DNA from 2 places in the Eubacterium sp. BIOML-A2 genome. Region 2 is predicted to be linked to the other one. Evidence: riboswitches for the same ligand, from Rfam matches in the RefSeq annotation. Region 2 holds a riboswitch; the other holds the start of a gene.
What was found. A riboswitch is a leader RNA that binds a small molecule or an ion and turns the genes downstream of it on or off. The one in region 2 is predicted to bind cobalamin.
Positions count from the first base shown of each region.

Region 1: it holds a riboswitch for cobalamin, as region 2 does, so the genes downstream of both, GKG43_RS08655 (energy-coupling factor ABC transporter permease) here and GKG43_RS13950 (cadherin-like beta sandwich domain-containing protein) in region 2, are expected to answer to the same signal.

Region 1 covers NZ_WKZK01000018.1:38,168-46,276, forward strand. Annotated here, with positions in the region: gene GKG43_RS08640 (GGDEF domain-containing protein) at 1-491, opposite strand, end outside; gene cobK (precorrin-6A reductase) at 661-1,479, shown strand; gene GKG43_RS08650 (cob(I)yrinic acid a,c-diamide adenosyltransferase) at 1,630-2,157, shown strand; cobalamin riboswitch at 2,236-2,432, shown strand; gene GKG43_RS08655 (energy-coupling factor ABC transporter permease) at 2,536-3,285, shown strand; gene GKG43_RS08660 (cobalt transport protein CbiN) at 3,287-3,598, shown strand; gene cbiQ (cobalt ECF transporter T component CbiQ) at 3,630-4,403, shown strand; gene GKG43_RS08670 (ABC transporter ATP-binding protein) at 4,400-5,260, shown strand; gene GKG43_RS08675 (sirohydrochlorin cobaltochelatase) at 5,311-6,093, shown strand; gene cbiD (cobalt-precorrin-5B (C(1))-methyltransferase CbiD) at 6,113-7,279, shown strand; gene cobI (precorrin-2 C(20)-methyltransferase) at 7,276-8,091, shown strand; gene cobM (precorrin-4 C(11)-methyltransferase) at 8,092-8,109, shown strand, end outside.
Region 2 covers NZ_WKZK01000039.1:8,537-16,645, forward strand. Annotated here, with positions in the region: gene GKG43_RS13940 (leucine-rich repeat domain-containing protein) at 1-482, shown strand, start outside; gene GKG43_RS13945 (sugar phosphate isomerase/epimerase family protein) at 530-1,309, shown strand; cobalamin riboswitch at 1,533-1,726, shown strand; gene GKG43_RS13950 (cadherin-like beta sandwich domain-containing protein) at 1,996-6,207, shown strand; gene GKG43_RS13955 (cadherin-like beta sandwich domain-containing protein) at 6,230-8,109, shown strand, end outside.

The DNA of each region.
Region 1 (8,109 bases), on a different contig from region 2:
GGATTTTTTATCTGTAAGACTGCAACGGCGTATACGACCTCGACCAGAAACATGACCGTGAACATCTGACGGAAACGGAGAATGAACAGCGCTGGAAACGCAATATATAAAAGCGGTAGGAAAGAGCTGGGAGCATCCGGGTAAGGAAAGACATCTATAGAAATAACAAAAGCAAACAGCGTGATTTCGAAAGCCAGGCAGATGCCGGTTATCACGCGCTTGTCTCTGCGGCCTGTCTTTGCGTAAACTGTAGAGATGATGAAAAAGGCCAGTGCCGCCGGGAGAAAAAGAAAATGCTGTAATGTGATTGTCCAGCCTTTAATGATAAACGGGGTTATTATGTAAAATAAGACAAGGAGAAGGACATTGAGCAGACTGGAAATTTGAAGCAGGATCAGATTTTTCTTTGCGATTTCATTTTCCGCACTTTTAAAATAGGTTTCTTTTAGGTCTAAGTCTTTCCGAATAAATCCAATTAGATTAAAAAACATATAAAAGCTCCCTTATGTTTGTGGTTTCAATTTGCTATGTGATATATTATACTGTGAAAGAGGTTTAAACACAACCGGAATATTTCCAGGATATGCCAGTTGTTGTACTTAAAATAAAATCTAAGTATCAGACATAAATAGGCTGCGGAAAAGGCGGAGGAAAAGGAATATGGAGAACGGAAGAATGAGTATTCTGCTGTTTGCGGGAACATCAGAAGGAAGAATGCTGGCTGAATTTTTAGGCACGCTGTCTGCGCCAGCCTTCGTCAGTACGGCTACAGAGTACGGAATGGAATGCGTGGAAGGAATTCAAAATATCCGGGTCATAACGGGCCGGATGGATCAAGAGGCTATCTGCGGATTTATCAGGGAGAATCAGATCAGGCTTGTGATCGATGCCACTCATCCCTTTGCGCGCCTGGCCACGGAGAATATTCAAAATGCCTGTAAGGGGAGCGGCGCCGGTTATATCCGCTGTCTGCGGGACGAAAGCGGGACAGGCGGCGCAGGATCTTACCGCAATATGGTAATTGTAAATTCCGTGGCAGAAGCAGTAGAGTATCTCAAAACACGGGAAGGCCGGATATTCATTTCCACCGGGAGCAAAGAATTAAGGCTGTACACAGCGATCGACCATTACAAAGAACGCTGTTTTGCCAGGGTTCTTTCGACAAAAGAGTCCGTGGAAGAGAGCGTGGAGCTTGGATTCAAGGGCTCCCATCTCATCGCCATGCAGGGACCCTTTTCGAAAGAATTAAATACTGCCATGCTGAAATACACAGGAGCAGACTATTTTGTGACAAAGGAATCAGGCAAAGCGGGGGGATTTGAGGAAAAACTGGAGGCTGCCAGAGAGACAGGGGTAACGCTTGTAGTGATTGGAAGGCCTGCAGAAACAGGGTACAGTGTGGAAGAAATAAAGGATTATATTCAGAATATTCTGAATATGGAGGGCAAAGGGGTCAGACCCCTCTTCAGAGGGGTCTGACCCCTTTGCCCTCGTTCTTAAAAAATTACATAAACAAAAGAAAAAAGTACAAACGGAAGAACGGAAAATCATATACAATGATAGATAGTGAAAATTGCATAATCAGACAATTTATGATAAAATAAAAAAGATTTTGGATGAGGTGGGCGCATGAAGAAAGGGCTGATACATATTTACTGTGGAGATGGAAAAGGGAAGACGACTGCCGCAACAGGGCTTGCTGTCAGAGCTGCCGGAAGCGGTATGAAGGTTCTTTTTTCGCGTTTTCTGAAGAATGAGGACTCCGGAGAGCTTAAGATTCTGGATGCCGTGGAGGGAATTACGGTACTCCATATGGACAAATCATTTGGATTCTTCAACACGCTGTCCGAAGCGGAGAAAGCGGAGGCTCAGGAGACTTATGCACGGCTGTGGGATACGGTTTGTGAAAAAGCAGTATCCGGAGAGTATGATATGCTTGTGGTCGATGAGTTTATGGCCGCCTATCATTATGGCCTCATTGATCACACAAAGTCGCTGGCCTTTTTGGAAAAGAAACCCAAGGAACTGGAAGTCGTCCTGACCGGACGGAATCCGGACGAAAAGCTGATCGGGCTTGCGGATTATGTTTCCGAGATCCGGAAAATCAAACATCCCTTTGACCGGGAGATCCGGGCAAGACGGGGGATCGAGTATTAGGGGGAGATACCTCCGATAAAAAGCAGCCAAAAGGGTAATGTTACCCTTTCGGTATATAATTCAGGTCTGGCATACAATTTAAAGGTAAGCTGTCCAAGTGCAGTATAGAATCTGCAGCGGACGGCCGCAGGGGAAGCAGGTGGGAATCCTGCACAATACCCGTTGCTGTAAAGGTGGAATGGTATCCATGATGTCACTGTGAGAATTCTCATGGGAAGGCGGAATACCGTGTTGATGCCTGAGTCAGAAAACCCGCTTTTAAATGGATCTGAATGGTTACGGGGATATGACCGGGTGTTATGCCGCAGATCTCATACGATTTTGTGGTATACCTGGGGGTATTTCAAGACAACATATCACAAAAAAGGAGAGAGAAATATGTCAAAAAAAGAAAAATTCTTACTCAAGGCAGCCATCGCGTTCGCGCTGATGTTTGCCGTCACACCGGCTGTGAATGCAATGCACATTATGGAAGGGTACCTTCCGGTTAAATACTGTATTGCCTGGGGTGTTATCTGTGTCCCATTCCTGGTTGCCGGCCTGATTTCCCTGAAAAAAAGATTAAAAGAAAACAGAAAAACCATCACACTGATTGCAATGGCGGGGGCGTTTATTTTCGTGATTTCTTCCCTGAAAATCCCGTCCGTGACGGGAAGCTGTTCCCATATGACGGGCACAGGGCTGGGGGCAATCCTGTTTGGCCCGGCGGCAGTCAGCGTACTGGGAATCATCGTGCTTTTGTTCCAGGCGATTCTGCTGGCACACGGCGGATTGACAACACTGGGGGCAAACACATTTTCCATGGCGATAGCGGGACCGCTTCTGTCATTTGGAATCTTTCAGCTCTGTAAAAAAATGAATGTGAACCGAAAAGTATCCGTTTTTCTGGCGGCTTTTCTGGGCGATATCTTTACATACTGTGTGACCAGCATCCAGCTTGCACTCGCTTACCCATCCGAGGCCGGAGGTGTTGCGGCATCTGCTGTTAAATTCCTGGGTGTATTTGCACCGACCCAGCTTCCGCTGGCAGTCATCGAAGGCATCCTTACGGTTATCATCGTCATCGGCCTGGAATCTTATGCAAAACCGGAACTCAAGTCAATCGGATTTTTAAAGGAGGCAAAATAGGATGAGTAAAAATACAAAAACAGTCATTATTCTTCTGATCGCAGCTGTATTAATTGCAATTGTGCCCCTGTTCGCGAAGAAAGGCGCTGAGTTCGGCGGCTCTGATGACGCGGGGAGCGTTATGATAGAAGAGATTCAGGGGGAATACACCCCATGGTTTACACCGGTGCTGGAGACTGCACTGGGCGGCGAACTGCCGGGCGAGGTAGAAAGCCTGATCTTTTGTATCCAGACAGGGATCGGGGTTGGCATCATCGCTTTTGTGATGGGACGATTCGTAGAAAGAAAAAAATGGCAGAAAAAGATGGAATAAAGAGGAATAAGCTTCCGGGAAGGAGGGCGGCATGATTGTAGTAGATAAGCTCTGTTATCGCTCCAGATTAAGATACGTAAATGCGGGTGAAAAGTTTGCATTTTCCATGATAACTCTGCTGTTCTGTGTAGTCAGCCGCTCACTCATCGTTGCAGGCGCGGTGTTTGCAGTCAATTCATACCTGACCGTGAAAAAAGGACGCATAGCGGCGGGGCAATACGCAAAGCTGCTGGCGGTGCCTTTTACATTCCTGATATTGAGTACACTTGCGATTATAGTCAATATCTCAAAAGTCCCACTGGATGCTTATGCAATTCCAGTGGGCAGCTTTTTTATCACAGGGAGTTTTCATTCCCTTCTATTCGGGATACAGCTAATTGCGACGGCCATGGCGAGTGTGTCCTGCCTGTACTTTTTATCTCTCAATACGACAATGACAGATATTCTGGACGTGCTGGCAAAACTGCACTGCCCTGAGATATTGACGGAACTCATGCTTCTGATCTACCGGTTCATCTTTGTGCTCATGGAGACTGCTTCCGCCATGATGGTGTCACAGAAGTCCAGGCTGGGCAACAAAGATCTGCGAACCTCGGTGAGTTCCTTCGGAAAGATGGGGGCGGGCCTGCTGCTCCGCGCATTTAAGAGATCCAATGCATTGTATGATGCCATGGAATCCAGGTGTTACGACGGCAGGATCAGAGTACTTGCGGAACATCATCCGGCCAGAAAAAAAGAAGTCGCTGCAATCGCAGTGTTTGAACTGATCCTGCTTGCACTGACAATATGGAGGAGATTCTTATGAATACAGAGGAACAGGATGTCATAATAGAGGCGAGAGATGTCCACTACGCATATGAAGAAGGAGGCCCGCACTCCCTAAACGGCGTGAGCCTGAAAATAAAAAGGGGGAAAAAGGTGGCATTCATGGGTGCAAACGGCTGCGGAAAGTCCACTTTTTTTCTATGCTGCAATGGGATATATAAGCCGGATAAGGGAATGGTTCTATTTGAAGGAAAGCCGGTGGATTACTCCAAAAAGGGATTGCTGGACCTTAGAAGCAGGGTCGGTATTGTCTTTCAGGATCCGGATAATCAGCTGTTTTCGGCAAGCGTGTACCAGGAAATTTCCTTTGGAATCCTGAACATGGGTGTAGCGGAAGAGAAAGCAAGACAGGAAGTGGACCAGGTGATCGGCCATCTTGAGATAACGCCCTTCCGGGACCGCCCGGCCCATGCCCTGAGCGGAGGACAGAAAAAGCAGGTTTCCATCGCCGACATCCTGGTGATGCATCCGGAAGTCATCATACTGGACGAACCGGCGGCCGCGCTGGACGCAAAACATACAAAGATCGTCAATCAGATCGTAGATGGGCTGGCGGAAGAAGGAATTACGATTCTGATGGCTACGCACGATATTGATTACGCACTGTCCTGGGCTGATGAGATCGTGCTGATGCATGAAGGAAGAGTACTGCGGCATGCGGATCCCGTCACAGTGTGTACGGATCAGGAGGCGCTGGCCATGACCAACCAGGAAGAACCCGCCGTATTAAAGCTGTTTGCACGGCTCCAGAAAAAAGGGATACTGGGAGGCGGACTGAAGCCGCCTGTGAATATAAGAGAACTGGAATATTATATAGAGGCCTCCTCCAAGGCATAAGAGGCGGTGAAGGCCGATATCAGAAATTAATAGGAAAGAGAGAGCAGAAAATGGATAAGATAACAGGAAAGAAGGCCATACTTGTCGTGAGTTTTGGGACGAGCCATCTGGACACTCTGGAGAAAAACATAACGGCGATTGAAAAGCAGATCGGAGAGTCATTTCCGGACTATAGAATCTATCGCGCATTTACCAGCAAAATGATTAAGAACAAACTGCAGAAAAAGGAAAATTTATTCGTAGCGAATGTCAAAGAAGCCATGGAACAGATGGCAGAGGACGGCATCGAGCAGGTTATTGTACAGCCGACCCATGTTATCAACGGGATAGAGAACGACAGAATGCTCAGGGACGTGATGGATTACACAGACAGATTCCGCAGGATACGCGTGGGAAATCCGCTTCTTACCAGTGTGGATGACTACAAGAAATCCATTCATGCCATGATGGCGGAGGTTACACTGGAGGAGGGCGAGGCGCTGATCCTGATGGGACACGGCACAGACCATCATGCGAATTCAGCATACCCGACCCTGGAGTATACCTTCCACTCACTTGGCTACAATCAGGTGCTGGTGGGCACGGTAGAAGGCTTTCCAGATCTGAGGAACGTCATGACGAAACTGGAAATCTCCGGAATCCGCAAGGTAACGCTGATGCCGTTTATGGTGGTGGCAGGTGACCATGCGAAGAACGATATGGCGGGGGAAGACGATTCCTGGAAGGCAGAACTGGAGGACGCCGGCTATGAAGTGAAGGCGCTGATCCGAGGGCTGGGCGAGATGAAGGGAATCCGCAATATCTTTGTTGAACATATTGAAGCCGCTATGTAATAGAGAGAGGAGAAAGACCATGGAAAAACAGCTGCCAAAAGGCAGGACGCAGGCAGAGACAATATGGAAAAACCAAAAGCAGCTGCGCTCGGGCTATACCACCGGCAGCTGTGCGGCAGCGGCAGCCAAAGCCGCCGCGTACATGCTCCTTTCAAAAGAAGTCATCACACAGGTATCCCTGCTGACTCCGAAAGGCATCACATTGTATCTGGACATCGAGCAGATAGACATTGGCCCGGACCGGGTCCGCTGTGCTGTCCAGAAGGACAGCGGGGACGATCCGGATATTACGGACGGTATCTATATTTATGCAGAAGTGAAAAAGACCGCGGATGGGTCCCTTTGTCTGGATGGCGGAGAAGGGGTCGGAAGAGTCACAAAGAAAGGGCTTCAGCAGGAGATCGGAGAGGCCGCAATCAACAGAGTTCCCAGGCAGATGATTTTGGGAGCGGTCGAGGAGCAAAGGGAGAGGTTCGGCTACAGCAAAGGGCTGGAGATTGTAATCACGATTCCCGAGGGCAGAAAACTGGCTTCGAAGACATTTAACCCCAGATTGGGGATCGAAGGCGGCATCTCAGTGCTCGGCACAAGCGGGATTGTAGAGCCGATGAGTGAAAAGGCCCTCACGGATACGATTTTTCTGGAAATGAAAGTATTGAAGGAAAATGGACATGACTGGTGTTATGTGGTGCCAGGCAATTACGGGAGCGATTTTCTGACAGAGACTTTAAAATATGACGGCAGCCTGTCCGTAAAATGCAGTAACTATATCGGCGAGACCATCGATGATGCGGTGAGTCTGGGAATGAAAGGCATTCTGCTGATCGGCCATGTGGGCAAACTGGTCAAACTGGCAGCCGGGGTTATGAATACCCATTCCCGCCAGGCGGACTGCCGGATGGAAGTGCTCGCCTCCCATGCGGCAATGGCAGGCGCCTCAGCGGCGGATGCAGAGAAAATCATGGACTGCATTACGACAACGGAAGCCCTGGATTATTTGAAAGAACGAAAGTTACTGCGCCCTGTAATGGAGACGGTAATCAGACGGATTGAATTTCATCTGAGACAGCGCGCGGGAGATACGCTGACAATCGGGGCGGTCGTATTTTCCAAAGAAGAAGGAATTCTTGGGAAAACGAAAAATGCAGAAGAATTATTGGAACAGATCAGAAGGGAGCAGGTATGAGCGAAGGAATAATGTATACCCAAAGGGCACTCCGTAATTCATGCCCTACGGACGGATCCGCAGTAAACTGCGGAATAATGTATGCAGTAGGTGTGGGACCGGGAGACCCGGAGCTGATGACGCTGAAGGCGGTGAACACCATAAAAGAATGTGAGGTCGTTGCCATTGCGGTCTCAAGTCCGGAGCTGAAGGACGCGGTATACGAGGAGGCGGGCACTGAGAGCAGAATGCCTGTTTACCTTGAAAAATGTGTAGCGTGGCAGATTGTCCTGCCCGTGATCCCGGAGATCGTCCGTAAAGCAAAGCTGTTCCTTCCCATGCCGATGATGAAGGAAAAGACACAGCTGAAAGAGATTCATGACAAATGCGCGGATAAGACAGAAGAAGTCCTGCGTTCGGGCAGAAATGTGGCATTTATTACGCTGGGGGACCCCAGTGTATACTCCACCTGCCTGTATGTCCACAAGCGTTTGAAAGAACGGGGATGCAGGACCAGCCTGGTGCCCGGCATCACTTCTTTCTGCGCTGCAGCGGCCAGAATGGATTCCGGCCTCGTGGAAAACAGGGACGAATTACATATTATTCCGGCGTCCTATGGGATCGAGGAAAGCCTGGAGATGCCGGGAACCAAGGTTCTGATGAAGGCTGGAAAAAAGATGCCTTACGTAAAACAGGCAGTGAAAGAGAAGAAGCTCCGGGTTCAGATGGTGGAGAACTGCGGGATGCCCGGAGAGAAGATCTACTGCCAGGCGGAGGACATTCCGGATGAGGCGAGTTATTATTCACTGATCATATTAAAGGAGGAAAAGTAGATGATTGCATTTGTTGGG
Region 2 (8,109 bases):
GGATGGAGATTGATGTAGGCAGCATATGCAGAGAAGTGAAGGCGGAGGCTTTTTCCGGGTGTGTTAATCTAAAACACATTGCCCTTCCGGCAACGCTCGAAAAGATAGAGCGGCGGGCATTTTATAAATGTACGGCCCTGGAGCAGATTGTTTTGCCGGATAGATTAAGGGAGATCGGCGCAGAGGCTTTTTATCAGAACGCATTGACATCCTTGGAACTGCCGGAGGGACTAATAAAAATTGGGGACAGTGCATTTTTAAAATGCAACAGCCTGCAATATACAAAGATTCCCTCAACTGTAAAAGTAATCGAAAAGTGGGCGTTTCATGGCTGCAACAGGCTGAAAGTGCTTGAGATTGGTCATGATCCCGAAGAGATCGGGCCATGGGTCATCAACCGCAGTGCAAAGATACGATGTAAAAAGGGCGGGGCAGTGGAAAAGTACTGCCGTGATTCAGGGTTTGAAACAGAATATATCTAGGTAAAAAAAGAATTCAGGGGAACAGTCTGAATCGGGAGTGGAATATTATGGTATATGCAAGTCATCTTCTTAAGGATGAAGAGATGAGACAGGTAGTAGAAGCGACTGATGTTGGGATCGAGAGTATTGAGTTCTCCATTTCTGAAAATCTGGACTGCCTGAATGAAAAGATCGTTGAATACATAGAACGGTTAGAATACATAGGTACCAGGAACCTGACACTGCATGGGCCATTTCTGGATTTGAATCCAATGGCATATGACTCCATGGTAAGGGCAGTGACAAAAGCCCGTTTTACGCAGACATATGAGGCTGCGAAGAGACTGGGGGCCAAAAAGATAATTTTCCATACGGGCTTTCTTCCCGGTGTGTATTATCTGACAGACTGGGCAAAACGAATGGCTGAGTTCTGGAATGAATTTATGAAAGGAAAAAGCGGTGTCCAGATTCTTATGGAGAATGTGTATGATAAGGAAATATCGCCGATGATTGAAGTGGAACAGAAGGTTGAATCCCCGGATTTTAAACTGTGCCTGGATATTGGCCATGCACATTGCTATTCGCCCAGATCTTTGAGTGACTGGATTCAGACGTTTGGAGAGCACGCGGGACATGTCCATATCCACGATAACTGTGGGGACAGGGATTCGCACCTGGGGCTGGGACGCGGGAATATACCGATAGACGAGACATTGGAAATGCTTATGGCGTACATGCCGGATGCAGACTATACGATTGAGTGCAGCATAATGGAAGATGTGCTGATGTCCGGCAGGGCAGTGAGCAGCTGCAGGGAGAAAATGCAGTCAGCAATGAAGACCGGGTGATAAATATCGAATATTTTTGCATATCTATCTAGAAAAATTACCAAAGTTATATCTGGAAAATGGTAGTCTGATACAGTCTGTTAATGCTCTGTGAAATTGTGAAAAGTTGCGGAATTTTTTGTGAAAAATGTGAGAAAACCGTGTGAAAAAACAGTGGACTTTTACTAGTTGATACTATATAATGAACTACATAGATTAAATAGATTATTGTTGTTAGTAAGTAATTAAATATATATATTGCGGTGCATTTCCCGGATAATCGGGAAATGATAATAGGGAAACCGGTGCAAAACCGGTACAGTCACCTCTACTGTAACGTGGACGAAGAAACGATATACCATTGGCATTTATATGCTGAGAAGGTGTTTCGGAGGATGAAGCGAAGTCAGAAAACCTGCCGTGATGATTGTTACGATGTATTTCTGGGATGAAGAAATAGTCCGTTTTGTATACTTAAAATATAATATTATAAAAAAGATGAGCTCTTCTATCGGAATGATGGAAGAGCTTTTATTTTTTAGTTATAGGGTATTGGTTTGAAATAAATAGTATAGATACGGAAAAGAACAGAAGAATGCATTACTAAAAGATAGCTAACAGTCAATGCATGAAACGGGATGCTGGCTGTTTCTATAGTACATTTCAAGCCTATGGCTAAAAAGGAGAAACAGGAGGGATTAAAAAGAATGAAACGAAAGAAAAGAACAAGAAGGGGGTTGTCCTGGCTATTGGCGGTGGCAGTGATGATGACCACTGTATTTGCTGGAGGAATGCCGGTTTTGGCAGAAGGAACTGCAGCGGATACGAATATGTTGTCTGAGATCAGCTTTTCTTCTGATCCAAATGAAGAGGGTGAACCTGTCAAACTAATATCAGAGGTTGACCCTGAAACAAAAGAATGCACAGTAGGTGTTGTTGAAGAGTCGGGGACATTGGGCATATGTGCAGTTTTGAAGGAAGAAGCTGCAGGAGCTACAATTGAGGCTAAGTACCAGAATATTTATAACGATAGCGTGACAACAGCAATGACCAGTGGTGAAGAACTGCTGTTAGACAACTTGGTCGAGTATGGCGGGATCAAAGGTGGAGAGGTTCATATCACTGTCACATTAGACGACAAGATAGAAGAATATACAGTACACGTGGTTCGATTAACGCCTCTTATGGAAATTTTGGTAAAAGATGGAGATAATTCATATTTGACCGGCTTTGATGGAAGCAAAACAGAGTACGAGATTACAGTTCCGGGTGGGACAGAATCAGTTGAAGTCAGCCTGGTGGCCATGGTGTGGGGAGATATTGATAATAATGTATACACTGTCAATGGTGAGCCTGCTGTATTAGAAGACGGTGCTTTCTACGCAACACGCCAGGTTCCATTAACGGAAGAAAAAACTACAATTGTCGCCAAAGCAGAAAAGGAAGGGACTGTCGGGAAAGAATATACTCTTAATATCATCAAAGATATTAAAAAAGTCGACCTGACCGTTACAACGAACCCCGCAGATGCCACTGTAACCATTACAGACGATGCCGGAGCGGCAGTCCAGGGAACAGATGGAGTTTACAGTCTGGAGGCCGGAAAAGATTACAACTATACGATCGAAAGAGAAGGATTTGTAACTCAGACAGGGACGGTTAATCTGACTGACTCAGAGACCAAAAACTTCACACTGGAGTCCGCGGAAGCACCGCTTCTCCTGAAAGGTATTGAAGGATATCAGGCTCAAAATGTTGTATTTGACGTACTTACAAAAGAGGCAACGCTGGTATGCGACACATCCACAAACGTTCAATTAAGAGTCAAGCTGCATCAAGGCACGACAGATAAAGACATGAAGGTCGTTTATACTTATACGGATAGCGCAGGCAAGGATGTAAATGTTGAATCTACGGCAAAGAATCAGTATGAGTCTATGGCAGGTGCTATAAAAGATGATGGCACTCCTAATGATATCACCATTACTGCTACAAAAGGCGGGGTAACAGAAGTTTATACCGTGCATATAAAACAGCTCACGATTCTGACAGGCCTGCAGTTGAATTATGAAAATGGAGATACACTGAAATTTGATCCTGCATTTAAAAAAACAACCACAGAGTATAGGGCGAAAGTTCTGAGTGATGTGAATGCGGTTAACATTACAGTTAAGAATCCGGCTGCTGGTAATTCAAAGGTAATGGTTAACGGAACAGAAGTGACCGGCTCAACCTATAAAATGGATTTGGTTAATGGTGAGAATAAGGCTGTTATTAAAGTGGAAAAAGGGGCAGCAGAGCAAACTTCCTATACCGTCATTATCGATAGAGTACAGAAAGTTGAATTATCCGTGCAGGTGAACCCCAAAGATGCATTGTTTACGATCTATGATGAGGAGAATGAGCGTATATGGCCGGAGAATGGCAAGTATAATCTTTTCCCAGGTGACGATTACAGCTATGCAGTAACAAAACTCGGATATGTAGGCCAGTCAGGTATTCTGAATATCAGCCAGTCCGAGACAAAAGAATTTGAACTGAAGAAGGCGGCAGAAATCACGCTTCCTGAACTTGATGCGGATTATCCGGGCTTCCGTTCCGGCCGCGACAATATGTCAGTTGTGGATGCAAAGACTCCCATTACTCCTGATTCCATTGAAGTAAAGTGGGAACGCCAGACGGGGGAATATGTTAAGCCGACTAGCGGAACAACACCGATCATCGTTGACAACAAAGTCTACACACTTTCAGGGAATAAACTTTATGTTCTGGATAAGGAAACAGGAGAGATCCTGAAGACAAGCGAGACAGTAACACCAACCACATTTGGTTTGATGCCTCCTACATACGCTGAGGGAATGCTCTTTGTACCGCTGGGGAATGGTACAATTCAGTGCTTTAATGCAGAAACACTGGAATCCCTTTGGGTTTATGAGGATCCGGCAGGCGGACGGAGCGAGAGTGCAATTCGTTATGATGATGGATATATCTATGTTGGATTCTTTACCACTAAAAAATCAGGTTTCGTTTGTATTTCCGTAACTGATGAAGATCCATCTCAGCAAACGGAAAGAAAGGCAGCAACCTGGAGAGATGACACTCTTGGCAGCTTTTATTGGGATGGCTGCTGGACCAATGAAAATTATGTAATCTTGTGTACCAATAATGGAGTATTAAACTGTATTGATAAGATGACCGGTGAGATTAAGCAGCAGGTAGATTTAGGAGAACAGGTTCGCTGCGATGTTTCCTATTATAATGGAAGAATTTATGTTGCCAGCCAAAAGGGCAAAGTCCATTCTTATAATTTGAAAGAGGACGGAACACTGGATACAGAGAATCTGATTAATCCGCTGCCTATAGGCGTGCAGAGTACGAGTACACCGGCCATATACAATAACCGACTTTATGTAGGTATTAACGGCGGTGAAATGTTCGGCGTAGAAGGCAATGCGATCCTGGTGGCAGATATCGATCCGAAGACAGGGGCAATGACACCGGCATATGCAGTACCGACAGATGGTTACTGCCAGACTTCCGGTTTGATTATTACCGGTTATGAAAAAGAAGACGGATATGTGTATGTATACTTCCTGGCTAATTCAGCACACGGACAGTTATACATGATTAAGGACAAAGCTGGCCTGAAAGAGGCTGATCCGGCATCCGGTTTATTCTATACACCGACTCATGAGCAGTATTGCATCGCAAGTGCGGTTGCAGACAGCGATGGCAATCTGTACTTAAAGAATGACTCCGCATGGCAGTTCGTATTAAAGCGTTCAGACGTATATCTGAAAGAGGTAAATATAGACGGCGGAAACGGAATTATAGACGGTGGAAAACCATTTGACGGAAGTATCAATTCCCACACGATTCAAGTGGATCCGGGAACAGAAAGCTTCAAGCTGGATCTGACTGCAAATGAAGGTACAGAGGTTATGATTAATGGAGTACCTGGTTCAATGCAGGATATCAAACTTGTTGACGGAAGAGCTGAGATTGAAGTACAGCTTAAGAAGGGCGGTACAGTCAGAACATTTACTTTCCATGTTGTAACAGGACCGGTAGTAAAAGAAATCAGGATTGATAATTCTCCGAATGAAGGAATGGCAAGTGCAGCGTATTCGTTAGATCCTGCATTTGATCCGATGACTACCGAATATACGGCAGGTGTTGACAAGGTTATGAGTGATGCGTATATCTGGCCGACGCTTATGAGTTCAAAAGATAAGATGACAATGACCGTTATCAGTGGAGTTTATAATAAGAACGAAGGCGATGAGATTAAGGGCAGCATGAATTACAAAGGTAACACATATTTTAATGTTTCCTTTGCTGACAGAGAAAATCCAACAATTGCAAAGGTGAAGCTGACTGTAGCTTCAGAGGATGGAACACAATCTAAAGATTATACATTTACCCTGTTTACGCAGAATGCGCTTCCGATTATTACAACTGATGATGGCGCTGTCTCAGAACGTACAGATAACAGTGCAAAGATTAATATGACATCGAATAAGGCGGCAGAGCTGTATTATCTGGTTCAGGCAGCGGATGCAGCAGCGCCGGACAGCGCTAAGATTATAGCAGAAGGAACAAAGGCAGATGTTGTGGAAGGCAAGAATACGATTGAAGTAACGGGCCTGCAAAGAAATGCACAGAAGCTCTATATGGTTCTGAAAGACGCATCAGGCGCCGAATCTGCAGTACGTATTCTGGATATCGCATCTGTGATTATATCCGGTGACATGAATGGCGATGGGAAATTAACCAACCTGGATGTATCCATGCTGTTGAACAAGGTAACAGCAAACGAAGATGTTGATCTGGAAACAGGAGACATCAATGGAGATGGAAAGATAAGCAATTTAGACGTATCTATGCTGTTGAATAAGGTAACAGCAGGCAATAATTAAAATAATTTAGAAGGATGATAAGATGAAGGCTGGAATAGCAGAACACAGAAAACAGAAAAAAAGATGGATGGCGGGAATATTGGCTATGCTGACTGCTTTTTCAGCCATTATCTGGCAGCCGTTAGTCACGAAGGCGGAGGAGACCATTCCTGTGGAGGAATTTGTTCCTGCGGAAGAATCCGTTCCTGTGGAAGAACCTGGTGAAACGGTTCCTCTCGAAGGAATTAAACTTAATAAAACCGGCCTGGTGATGAAGTCGGGAGACCAGAGAAGCCTGACAGCACAACTGCTTCCGGAAGATACAACTGAGCAGCCGGAAATCATATGGAATTCGGATGATACGGAAGTTGCAGTAGTGGAAGGAAACGGAAATGAGGCAATTATAACTGCAGCAGAAGGTGGCGGAGGCACGGCTGTCATAACAGCATCGGCAGGAGATTTTTCTGCTGAATGTCTCGTTCTGGTAACCGTGCGGGAGCCGTTACTGGAGAGTATCATCTTTATGCAGAATAGTTCTGGCAGCAATCGGTATGAACTCACAGAAGGAGTACCGGGCAGCAATGAGTATACGCTCAGAATTTCGGAGAACACCAATGTGCTGTATGCCAGGCCCCAGCTCAGAGATGATGTGATGGGAACGATTACAGCCAGGTTCATGGATTTGAATACTGGTCAGGAAACTGCGGTTGAGATGCCGGTAGACGAATCCACATCTCTGACCAATAATACTACCGGGCGGATTATCAATGCCTATGATACAGAACCAAAAGAGCTGGTACTGGAAGTGACGGCGGATGATTGGACGGAAATTTATCAGGTTCATATCGTAAGGGGAACCTATCTGGGTGATTTTAGTCTTACGGATGACAAGGGGGAAGAGATTCCCTATACCCCTGATTTTAAAAAGACCGTTTATGAGTATGCCGTGCATGTGCCCTCGACTGCCGAGCAGATCAGGATTAACCTGTCACCGGCGGAAGAGACCAGTACAAGTCTGATGGTGAATGGAGAACCGGCAGAAAACGGCAGTTACATTTTGCCGCTGCAGGGTCAGGATACAACGGCAGTTTTGAGTGCCGGTGATGGATACCAGTCATCGCCTTATGAATACCAGCTTTCTGTGTATGTGGATCCGGTCTGCCGCTTGGATGTAAAGGTAGAACCGGAGGATGCGGTGTTTGCCATTTATGATGCCGGACATGTGAAGCTGACCCCAAAAGACGGAAGCTATGAACTGGTCAGTGGGGACGAATATACATATACTGTTTCCGCAGAGGGATATCAGACGCAGAATGGAGCAATCAGACTAATACAAGATGAAGAGAGGACTTTTACCCTGCATAAATCTTCCGGCAGCGGGCTTGAAGAACTGGATGCGCAGTGGGGCGGATACTGGAAAAATGAAAGCAATCAGAACATAGTAGATGCCATGGCGCCGGCTGCCCGATTGGAGGCGGAGGTTTCATGGCAAAAGCAGTATGGTGAGAATGCTGATTATGGTAAGAGTGTCAGTGACGGAATTCTTGTGGAGAATTATATCTGCTGCTTCAACGGCAATATACTCATGTATTTGGATAAGGATACTGGTGAGATTGTAAAAAGCGTAAAGATGGCAGCATGGGGGAACAGCTCTTTTACGAAGCCGTTATATGCAGCCGGGATGATCTTTGTTCCGCTCAGCGATGGAAAACTGCAGGCGTTTAATGCAAGAACGCTGGAGTCTATGTGGATCTATAAAGATAATGTGGGCGGAAATGCAGCATCGGCGCTTCGATACGATTCCGGATATATATATGCCGCATTTGCGAATGGCAATCTGGTGTGTATCTCTATAAATGACGAGAAACCGAACAGCACAAACGAAGAAAAACTCGCAGTGTGGAAACAGTATGACAGTAAGGG